DNA from 2 places in the Providencia hangzhouensis genome. Region 2 is predicted to be linked to the other one. Evidence: predicted binding sites of a transcription regulator. Region 2 holds the regulator's gene; the other holds the start of a gene.

Region 1 (5,742 bases), 1.6 Mb from region 2:
CGTTTACAGGGTTATCGAGATGCGTTAAAAAATAATGGTATTCAACTGTCTGATAGTTATATTGAATATGGCGCTCCTTATGGGGAAGGTGGGGAGCAAGCGATGACTAACTTACTGATAAAATCACTCGAAATCACAGCGGTCGTGGGTTACAACGATTTTATGGCCGCGGGAGCTATCGCGGTATTAGATGAAAATGAAATTCACTCACCAGAACAGGTCTCGGTTATTGGTTTTGATGATGTGTTGATTGCCCGCTACATCCATCCACGCTTAACAACAATTCGTTATCCTATCCAAATGATGGCAGAAAAAGCCACACAACTAGCACTTTCTTTAGCGAGAGGGGAAAAAACGACAGGTGAAAGTTTGATTTACTCTCCGACATTGGTTCAACGTAATTCAGTTAGGCCTTTGCACGCCTAAGTATTTTATAGCCCATAGAGTTACGAAAATAAGTGTAAACGTTTTCATTAATATTTGATGAACTTCACGAATTTATTAAAATCTAGATTACTTCCTGGTACCTTCTCTTCTATCACCTATGAAAATTTACATTAATTTCTGCTATTTAGTCCATTAAGTTAATTCTTTAGAGGATATTGTGAAAATATGTGATTCATCTAACGGTGATATCTTGTGGTAACGTTTACACTTGTTTTGTTATCACTTGGCGAAGGAATTTGATTATGCAAACTGAAGGGGTTGGGTTAAGCACATTAGATTACGGAATATTCATTCTGTATGTGCTTATCATTATTAGTGTTGGTCTTTGGGTTTCTCGAGATAAAAAAGGGCAAAAGAAAGGTACAAAAGACTATTTTCTGGCAGGAAAAACATTACCTTGGTGGGCGATAGGTTCTTCACTAATTGCGGCAAATATTTCAGCAGAACAGTTTATTGGTATGTCGGGCTCTGGCTTCTCAATAGGTTTGGCAATCGCATCCTATGAATGGATGGCTGCACTAACTCTGATTATTGTCGCAAAATATTTTATGCCCGTGTTTATTGATAAAGGTATCTTTACCATTCCAGAGTTTGTTGAAAAACGTTTCAATAAAACGTTAAAAACGATCTTAGCCGTGTTCTGGTTGGCATTATTTATCTTTGTTAATTTAACTTCAGTTCTCTATTTAGGGTCGTTAGCATTACAAACAATCCTAGGTATTCCAATGCATTATGCTATTTTCGGCTTAGCATTATTTGCAGTGATTTACTCTCTTTATGGCGGGCTATCTGCGGTTGCGTGGACGGATGTTGTACAAGTTTTCTTCTTAATTTTAGGCGGCTTTTTAACCACGATAATGGCGGTGAGCTATATTGGCGGTGATGCGGGGTTATTCGCAGGTATGAGCCGCATGGCAAGTGAAGCGCCTGCGCATTTTGAAATGATTTTAAGCCAAGACAACCCACAGTTTAGTAATTTACCCGGTATTGCAGTGTTAATTGGCGGTTTATGGGTTGCCAATTTATATTACTGGGGCTTCAACCAATATATTATTCAACGTGCATTAGCCGCTAAGTCTATTAATGAAGCGCAAAAAGGCTTGGTTTTCGCAGCATTTCTCAAACTTATTGTCCCAATCCTTGTTGTCGTACCGGGTATTGCGGCATTTGTGATAGTTTCTGACCCTGCATTACTGGCGGGATTAGGAACGATGGCACAAGAACATATGCCAACATTGGCCCAAGCGGACAAAGCTTACCCATGGTTAACACAATTCTTACCCGTAGGCGCTAAAGGGGTTGTGTTTGCGGCATTAGCTGCGGCTATCGTTTCTTCTTTAGCTTCCATGTTGAACTCAGTGGCAACTATTTTCACCATGGATATCTACAAAGAATACATTGCTCCATCAACCGCGGACCATAAATTAGTGAATGTCGGGCGGATTAGTGCAGTTGTTGCGTTAATCGTCGCATGCTTCATCGCCCCATTACTGGGTAACATTGGACAAGCTTTCCAATATATTCAGGAATATACCGGGTTAGTTAGCCCAGGTATCTTAGCGGTATTCTTATTAGGTCTATTTTGGAAGAAAACCAATGCGAAAGGCGCGATTATCGGTGTGCTGCTCTCAATTCCGTTTGCATTATTCTTAAAACTAATGCCGTTAGGTATGCCATTCCTTGACCAAATGATGTACACCTTCTTCTTTACTGCGGTGGTGATTGGTTTAATTAGCCTGACAACGGCAAAAGAAGATGACTGTGAAGGGGCTATTATCCTAACGTCGGAGACCTTTAAAACATCGACAGGCTTCAATATCGCATCATACGCAATTATGGTTATCTTATGTGTGCTATATGCGCTGTTCTGGTAATCCAAAACTTCTAACAAGCTGATAAGTAAAATGATAGCACGAGGCGGGAAAGGTCATTCCCGCCTTATTTTTTGCGTTTGTTAACTTAAATAATGACCTAATATTCGCATCGAGATCATTTTCGTTATTCTTGACTAATAATCTCCCTTCCTTATGTATGGTTAATTGTGTTTAATTTTATTTTTTTAATAACTATTTGTTATAAGCAAATATGCCAAATTGATTTTAATTTGACTTATTTTTAGGAATAATACTGAGACTTATTATTATTATCATTGGAACTATTTTGTGAAAAATTTAGGTTTATTTCGTTTACATCAGGTTGCCATTTTCACTCTGTTAGCGCTGGCTGTTCAAAACCAATCCATGGCAAATGAACAAAATAGCGACAAAAAAGACTCTTTCGTTGTTAGTGCACAAGCACTCAAAGTGAATACTGCGCTGCAAGAAACGCCAAAATCTGTTTCGATCATTACGGAACAAGATTTGACCATACATGCTCCGCAAAAAATTGATGAAGCACTTCGTTATACCTCGGGGGTTGTTGCACAACCTTATGGGGCTGATAATGATACGGATTGGTTCAAAGTTCGCGGTTTTGATGCCGCAACTTATTTAGATAATAGCCGGTTATATCGAGATGGCTACTACACTTGGCTACTTGAACCTTATGGATTGGAAAGTATTGAAGTCGTGAAGGGGTCATCAGCCGTTCTCTTTGGCGAATCCACTCCTGGAGGCGCTGTTAACTTAGTAACGAAAAAGCCATCTATTAATGCTAAAAATGAAATATTTTTAGAAGCGGGTAATAACGATCATCAAGCGCTAGGTTTTGATCTTTCTACAGCATCAGCCGATGCAGGTGCCCGCTACCGTTTAGTGGGAACGATGAAAAAATCGGATGGGGAACTCAAAGGCACGGATAATAAACGTATTTATCTGGCGCCAAGTGCGGCATTTGACTTGTCTGATCAGACTGTACTTACGTTAATGGGGACGTATCTGCACGATGATGGTACGCCCACGAATCCTTTTTTCCCAGCGGCGGGAACATTAATTCACTCTAATTACGGTAAAATTAAGCCATCAACCAATTTAGGTGAGCCTGATTACGATAAATACAAGCGGACTCAGTTCTCAGTGGGTTATTTATTAGAACATCAATTTAATGATGAGTGGCGTTTTGCGCAGCGTGTAAATTATGGTTACAACGACCTAACACTCAGAAGTGTTTATGCTTTCTTTAATGCAGACCCTACCGTGCAGGAATTGCGGCAAGGTATTGTTTTTCGCGATGGTAAAAACCAAAGTTTTAGTTTTGATAACAATATCGTCGGTGAATGGGATAGTGAACGGTTTGAAAATACCTTACTTGCGGGCATTGAATTCCAATATCATCAAACCAAAGGCGATGAACAGGATAATTATGCTTTTGGTAAAATTAACCCGTGGAAGCCAGTTTATGGGCACTATACCCCACTTGACCCATCAAATAACATTCATCGCACTATTGATAAAACACAAGCTAGTATTTATTCACAATACCAAACAAAGCTTGATAGCAAATGGATTGGGGTCGTTGGTGCACGTTATGATTGGGTAAAAACTGAAAATAAAGCACATAAAAAAGCAGAAGATGAGTCTAGAAATGATGGGCAGATGAGTTTAAATGCGGGTTTAATGTATATTGCTGACAATGGCATTTCACCTTATTTAAATTACTCTCAATCTTTTGAAGTTCAATCGACAATCGACCCAACAACCCAAAAACTATATAAACCACTTAAAGGTGAGCAATTTGAAGCAGGTATCAAATATACACCTTATTTTATGGATGGTTATTGGAATATTGCTTGGTTCGATATCGAACAAAAAAATGCGTTAGTCACAACTCCTGAACACCCTGTTGCAACACAAACAGGTAAAGTCACTTCACAAGGTATAGAAACAGAACTATTTGCAAGTGTTACTGATAATTGGGATATTAAAGCGACATACACTTATACCAATGCGAAAACAGATCAAACAGGTGGTAAGGGACGTAAACAGGCTGGTATGATCCCCAAACATATGGCGACTGTCTGGACTGACTACGAAATTCCAATCGTGAGTAACCAGTCGTTAAAACTCGGAACTGGTATTCGCTATTATGGTCAATCAAAGGATAACCCAGCAAGCAGCAACCTTTCTGTTCCTAGTGCGACGCTCTGGGATATGGCCGCGATATATCAATTATCGAACAATTGGCAGTTCCAGTTCAATATGAATAACATCCTCAATAAAGAGTATGTTTCATCCTGTGATACCTGGTGCTATTACGGCCAATCGCGCTCATTTGTGTTACAAACAAAGTACACTTGGTAATTTTAAAAAAGGCATGCTAATAATGTTGGCATGCCTTGAGTCCTTTCTATGTTTCGATTAGCAAATATTAATATCGTTCGCGATCATCGTTCTATTTTATCTATAGATTCGTTAAATATACCCACAACAGAACTCACAGTGGTTCTTGGTCATAATGGTTCAGGAAAATCTACACTGGTTAATCTCCTTTCTGGGCAGATGGCACCGGATAGCGGGCAAATTGATTTAAATGGCACGAGTCTTTCTCAATATAAAACGAAAGAATTAGCGCAAAAAATCGCATATTTACCACAAAAACTGCCAGCCTCAGCGGGGCTGTCTGTGAAAGAACTTGTGCGGTTAGGGCGTTTTCCGTGGCGAGGTGCACTTGGTCGCTGGCAAGCTGACGATGAAATTATTATCCAACAAGCGATGGAGAAAGCTGGGGTTGAGGGGTTTTCCGCGAACTTAGCAGACAACTTGTCTGGTGGAGAGCGCCAGCGCGCATGGGTTGCCATGTTACTTGCTCAACAATCACCAGTTTTAATACTGGATGAACCGACTTCTGCATTAGATATTCACCATCAATACCAGTTAATGAATTTATTGAGTGAGCTTAATAAAGTTCATGGGATTGGTGTGATTGTGATCCTTCATGACCTCAACCTTTCTTTACGGTATGCAACACACATCGTGGCATTAAAAAAAGGGAAAATAGAATTTGAGGGAAAAAGCGTTCTTCTCCATGATGAAGCAAGGCTATCGTCACTCTACGATACTCCGATTAAATTAATACCACACCCTAGTTTTCCCGAGTCAGAACATCATAGGGTTGCTATCGTATGCGCTTAAGAATCAATTTGCTTGGCCTTATTTTATTAACAAGTACATTATTATGCTCATTTTATACACGGGCTTATTCTGTTACGGACAGTCGTGGTATTGTCGAGTTCAATTCGCCGCCTCAGCGTGTTGTGGTTTTAGATTGGGATTTGCTGGAACAGCTATTAACGCTTGAAATTACACCTGTTGGGGCCACGGAATTAGAGAGTTACCAGCAATGGGGTGTTGACCCAGC
Region 2 (5,742 bases):
GAATTAGCTCATATAAGGCAGTTTTTAACGGGCTCGACACTGATGCTATTCATTGACTTTATCTTTGTTATCCTTTTTGTCGCGGTTTTATTTTCCTATAGTAGTTTGATGGCTTGGATTTTATTGGGCCTATGGGGGTATTTTTTGTTTTATGGATGGTTTTAGGCCCAATCATTCGCCAACAAACTCAAAAATCTTACCAAGCCGATGAAAATGGTCTCACTTTTCTCACCGAAAGTATTACTGGGATTGAAACCATAAAAACGACAGCAACAGAAAAATACTTTAATCAACGCTGGAAAAAAATATTTAGCAAGCAGCTAACTCAAAGCTTTAAAGTATCAATGCGCAGTGAAGTTGCCTCTCAGTTAATGACTCTCGTGAGTAAAATAACTACCGCAATTCTTTTGTGGGTTGGTGTCAAGGAGGTATTAAACGGTGGGATTTCTCCTGGCGAATTAGTGGCATTTAATATGCTAAGCGCGCATGTTACACAACCTGTATTGCGATTTGCCCAGGTTTGGCAAGATTTCCAACATACCATCATTTCATTGCGTCGGGTGGGAGATATTCTTGATGAACCTGTAGAAAATGAACGTAAAGGGATTGCAAACACTTCAAATATTCACGGAAAAATCGAGTTTCAAAACATCCGCTTTCGTTATCAACCTGATACGCCTGAAGTTATCAATAATTTGTCATTAATGGTTAATTCTGGTGAATTTATTGGGATTACTGGCCCTTCTGGTTCTGGAAAAAGCACCTTAACGAAATTATTACAACGACTTTATGTACCACAACATGGGCAAGTTATTGTTGATGGCATGGATTTAGCTGTCGCAGATACTGTGTCATTACGCCGAAAAATGAGCGTTGTATTACAAGAAAGCACTTTATTCGTCGGTTCTATTGCAGAGAATATTCGTTTAAGCCACCCGCAAGCGACTCACGAACAAGTTATTCACGCAGCAAAATTAGCTGGAGCATATGACTTTATTATGGCATTGCCTGATAATTTTAATTATCCCTTATCAGAAAAAGGCTTGAACCTTTCAGGTGGTCAACGTCAAAGAATTGCACTTGCGCGCGCTTTACTCACCGAACCAGACATTTTAATTCTCGATGAAGCCACTTCTGCGCTCGATTACGAGTCAGAAGCTGCCATTATGGAAAATATGCCTTTAATTACGCAAGGAAGAACAGTCATTAGTATTGCTCACCGACTCAACACGATTATGCATGCTGATAGGATATGTGTTATTTGCCAAGGAGAAGTACACGAAATGGATACACACGAAAACTTGCTCAAATCAAATGGCTTATACGCCAATTTATGGCGCCAACAAACGCAATAACACGGATAAAAAAGCATCACACCTATAGCAAGTGGTGCTTTTTTACTAAAAGCGCTCATTTTACAACCGATTAAACCAAATCATCGTAGATGAAGCTATAGCACAAGGGGATTAGCTAGGGTATCATGGCGCGCTGAATTACTGGCACACCCTTTTAGCAGTTATAGACATGGCAAAAGAACAAACGGATCGAACTACACTAGATTTGTTCGCTGAGGAACGAAGGCCTGGGCGACCTAAAACAAGCCCGCTATCACGGGATGAACAACTGAGGATCAACAAACGCAACCAACTGAAACGAGATAAAGTGAAAGGATTGCGTAGAGTTGAATTGAAACTGAACGAAGAAGCTGTCGTGATATTGAATCAGTTAGCTGAAGATAAAAATATAAGCCGTAGTGAATTGATCGAAGAAATTTTGATGTCACAACTTGAGCATGTTAACACATCAATACTCAAATAACGTTATCTTGATAAATCACACAAATTTGACAGACTTAGCATCATTTTTTCGCCAGAATAAGGCGTAATATTCTATCTATTTTCGTTCTAAATGGGCTCTAGAAGGCGAATTTTCACCTCTAGTCCTCTTAGAAAAACAAGAGGTTAATCACTTTATGGCAGTCATAGGCATTTTCTTCGGAAGTGACACAGGTAACACAGAAAATATTGCCAAAATGATCCAAGAAAGATTGGGCAAAGATGTAGCAGAAGTTCACGATATCGCAAAATGTAGTAAAGAAGATATTGAAGCTTTTGATATTCTACTTCTCGGTATTCCAACTTGGTATTATGGTGAAGCTCAATGTGATTGGGATGATTTCTTCCCTACTCTCGAAGAAATTGATTTCGAAGGTAAACTTGTCGCCTTATTTGGTTGTGGAGACCAGGAAGACTACGCTGAATATTTCTGTGATGCTATGGGTACGATCCGCGATATTATTGAGCCTCGTGGTGCTGTTATTGTTGGTCATTGGCCAACAGAAGGTTATCACTTTGAAGTATCCAAAGGTATGGCAGATGACAACCACTTTGTTGGTTTAGCTATTGATGAAGATCGTCAACCTGAGCTAACTGATGAACGTGTTGATGCATGGGTAAAACAAATCTCTGAAGAAATGTCTTTAGCTGAAATTTTAGGCTAATAGATCATATAAAGAAACCTTACCCATAGATTGCACCACTGTCTTGTACAAAATGAATCACCTAAGCCAGTGGCGTAATCTAAAATAACCGATAAGGTATCCTAATAGGATAGGTTCTCAAGAGATTATCAAAATAATGAGACAATGCATGGTTTCTATTTTTATTTTCCATGCCTATAATTGTAAATCAGTTTAGAAGACAACTGTATTGATGTTAAAAATGTCTCATTATTGTTAAATTTATGATTTAAGATACAGGACAAACCCGCATGACAGACAACAACAAAGCATTGAAAAATGCTGGACTCAAAGTCACTCTTCCAAGATTAAAAATTTTGGAAGTACTTCAAGAGCCTGAGTGCCACCACGTCAGTGCGGAAGATCTCTATAAAAAGCTGATCGATATGGGCGAAGAGATCGGGTTAGCAACCGTATACCGCGTGTTAAACCAATTTGATGATGCAGGTATCGTAACCCGTCACAACTTCGAGGGTGGTAAATCTGTATTCGAGTTAACTCAGCAACATCACCATGATCATTTAATCTGTTTAGATTGTGGAAAAGTGATTGAGTTTACTGACGAATCCATTGAAACTCGCCAAAAAAATATCGCTGCTCGCCATGGCATTAAACTATCTAACCATAGTTTATATCTATATGGTCATTGCGCAGATGGTGATTGCCGTGATAATGCTGACGCACACGAAGCAAAAGAGTAATAGTATTCAACCATCGCTGATAAAACGTAATGGTTAAAAATACCAAAACCCTGATAATAAACTTTATCAGGGTTTTTTATTTTAAATATCCATATTTTTTTCACTCAATTAGTGATAATTTATGATGAATAACTTAAATTTAACTATTTATCACTACAATTTTTAGTTAATAAAAAATTTTCCTAGAAACTATAATAGTTGCAATTCAAATCAAAACCCTTATATTATTTCACTGATGAATATATTCTATCATCTAGAATTATACTTATATATCAAAGTGGTATATAAATAACATTATAGATGTTTTCTAATTTTTCATACTATATAAAAATTATTTTATTTCCTTTCTATTATTTTAACTATAATTTAGAAAGTTGATGATTCAAATGTAGCCATAAAGTTAAAATACACTTTAAATGCACAATTACATTTATTGACTAAACTAATTACGTATTTTAGTAATTTGTAAGAGATTATCTGATGAAAAAAACATATCTTTTTCTCAACACAAGTTTTTTCTTCTGGTTTCTTACTTTAATAGGGTGGTTTTTTAGCTATTTATCTATCACCTTATTTTCGTTCGTATTATCAGTGCTATTCTTGATCTTATACTTCAATCAAAAAAAGGTAAGTAAAATGTTCACCAAAAGACAAAACAAGCCCACGCCTACATCGACGTCCCCTTCTATAAGTAATGAGCCTGAAGTGACTGCAAAGATAGAAGAACAAATTACACTATCAACGCCTACTATTAGTGAAGAAAAATCGAATACGGTTATCTCTAGGGACGTTATTTTTGAAGGGAATATTACCTCTAATGAGCAAGTACATATCTATGGAAAAGTCATTGGAAATATAACAGGAAAAGATAATACTGTTAAAGTCATGTTAAACGGCCAAGTCACGGGAAATATTACCTGTAAAGAGCTGGTAGTTAATGGGCGTATTGAAGGTGAGTGCTTATCTGATACTATTTGTATTGAAAATAATGGCGAAATCCACGGTACTATCCATTACAGTAGCTTATCGATTAAAAAGGGTGGGGTTTTATCTGGCCATGCTCAAATTAAAAATCCTCCTCATCAATCGGAAAAAGTTACCATATTAAAAGATAAGCTAAAACAAGACGCTATCATACCCAATGAAAGTGTAAATAACGCTTCTTTGTAGTCACCATAAAAATAAGGTGAATATACCCACCTTATTTTCAATTTTTATATCAGTATTTACACTTATTAAAACATCTCATTAATATTAAAATATATAGCAAACCTCTTTCCTATCTAGGCAAATGACTGCCATAGTTCCCCTATAGCAGTCATTTGTTACTAAAATATTTTCTACTCTAGAATACAGTAAATGGCATCATTACCATAAACTTAATATCTTTTTCATCTTGGAAAATATTTCCATAACCACCACCATAACTCGGAATATCTGTATGATTATCATATTTGGTAAAATGTAGCTTAAATAGCGTATCTTTTGCTCTACCTGACTGCACGGTATATAAAATATCAAAGTTCCATGCACTTTCTTTTAAGCGTACATCTTGAGCATATTGGCTATTCGTACTTGGTTTAGCATCCCAACCATAAATATATGAGGTTCCGACTTTCCATCCAGCTAAATCCCAATTTTTTAAATCATACATAACACCAGCCATAACGGCTTTTTCATTATTAGCATTCCAGTCTGAACGGCCATCCCACCAAATATCCATGCGGCCATTTGATGTTGCCCAACCAGGGGTCATACGCTGTAGGAAATAACCTTGATTACCTTTAGCTTTTACATAGGTTCCCTCTAATTTAAAATCAAATTCATCGTAGGTGTAACCTAATGTCATCGCTTGCAACCAAGCTAAACCGTCATAAACATCATTAACTCCGCCGTCTGAAACTTTGTCTTTTGCCCCATAAAATTGATAAGACATACGTAAATCACGGTCTACAACAGGAACAGCATAGGAAACCTTGGCAAAATATTGGTCCATATAGCTTTTTGCTTGCCCATATGCCCCTTCAAGAACTAAGTTGTTTTTAAAGTCATATTTGAAACCAATTGATTGTAAATAGCTGATCCCAGTTTTACCATCCGCTTCACGAAAATCATACATACTGCGGTACCAAGGTGCTTTATAGCGGTCGGTCCACATATAGGACATGCTGAGTTCACCATTTTGCTCAAAATCAAACACCCCGCCCACCTCTAATCCACGGTATGTTCCAGGCATATAACTCCAATGGGATGCTAATAGCGTTTGCCCCGTTGGTTGAATATAGCCGCCTCTCCCCCAGAAAGGGCCATATTTCAATTTTGCAGCCGCTTTATAAAAAGTCACACCACTACGATCCCCTGTCCATTTTTCATCCCAACGTGATTTTGCGTCACTAAAACCGATTTCATTTGGTGCAGCAGGCCCACTGTTCGATAGCTCAATAGCTGTAAAACCCGCTAAATCAAGCCCAATAATGTCCTGAAAATAGCCGGATGAGAAATCTAGGCTGGCATTAAACGTTG

What was found. Region 2 encodes Fur, which represses iron uptake genes when iron is present. Its sites were predicted from a motif close to ATAATAATGAGAACNACTATCAA; they were not measured.
Region 1: PZ638_RS06660 (TonB-dependent siderophore receptor) is a predicted target of Fur. The motif match lies at 2,569-2,591, and genes of this name have one in related genera.

Annotation. Positions count from the first base shown of each region.
Region 1 is NZ_CP135052.1:1,535,010-1,540,751, forward strand. It holds gene PZ638_RS06650 (substrate-binding domain-containing protein) at 1-426, shown strand, start outside; gene PZ638_RS06655 (sodium/sugar symporter) at 690-2,321, shown strand; gene PZ638_RS06660 (TonB-dependent siderophore receptor) at 2,610-4,685, shown strand; gene PZ638_RS06665 (ABC transporter ATP-binding protein) at 4,734-5,516, shown strand; gene PZ638_RS06670 (ABC transporter substrate-binding protein) at 5,507-5,742, shown strand, end outside.
Region 2 is NZ_CP135052.1:3,145,348-3,151,089, forward strand. It holds partial or broken gene PZ638_RS14305 (type I secretion system permease/ATPase) at 1-1,355, shown strand, start outside; gene ybfE (LexA regulated protein) at 1,525-1,818, shown strand; gene fldA (flavodoxin FldA) at 1,973-2,500, shown strand; gene fur (ferric iron uptake transcriptional regulator) at 2,770-3,219, shown strand; gene PZ638_RS14325 (bactofilin family protein) at 3,856-4,389, shown strand; gene chiP (chitoporin ChiP) at 4,565-5,742, opposite strand, start outside.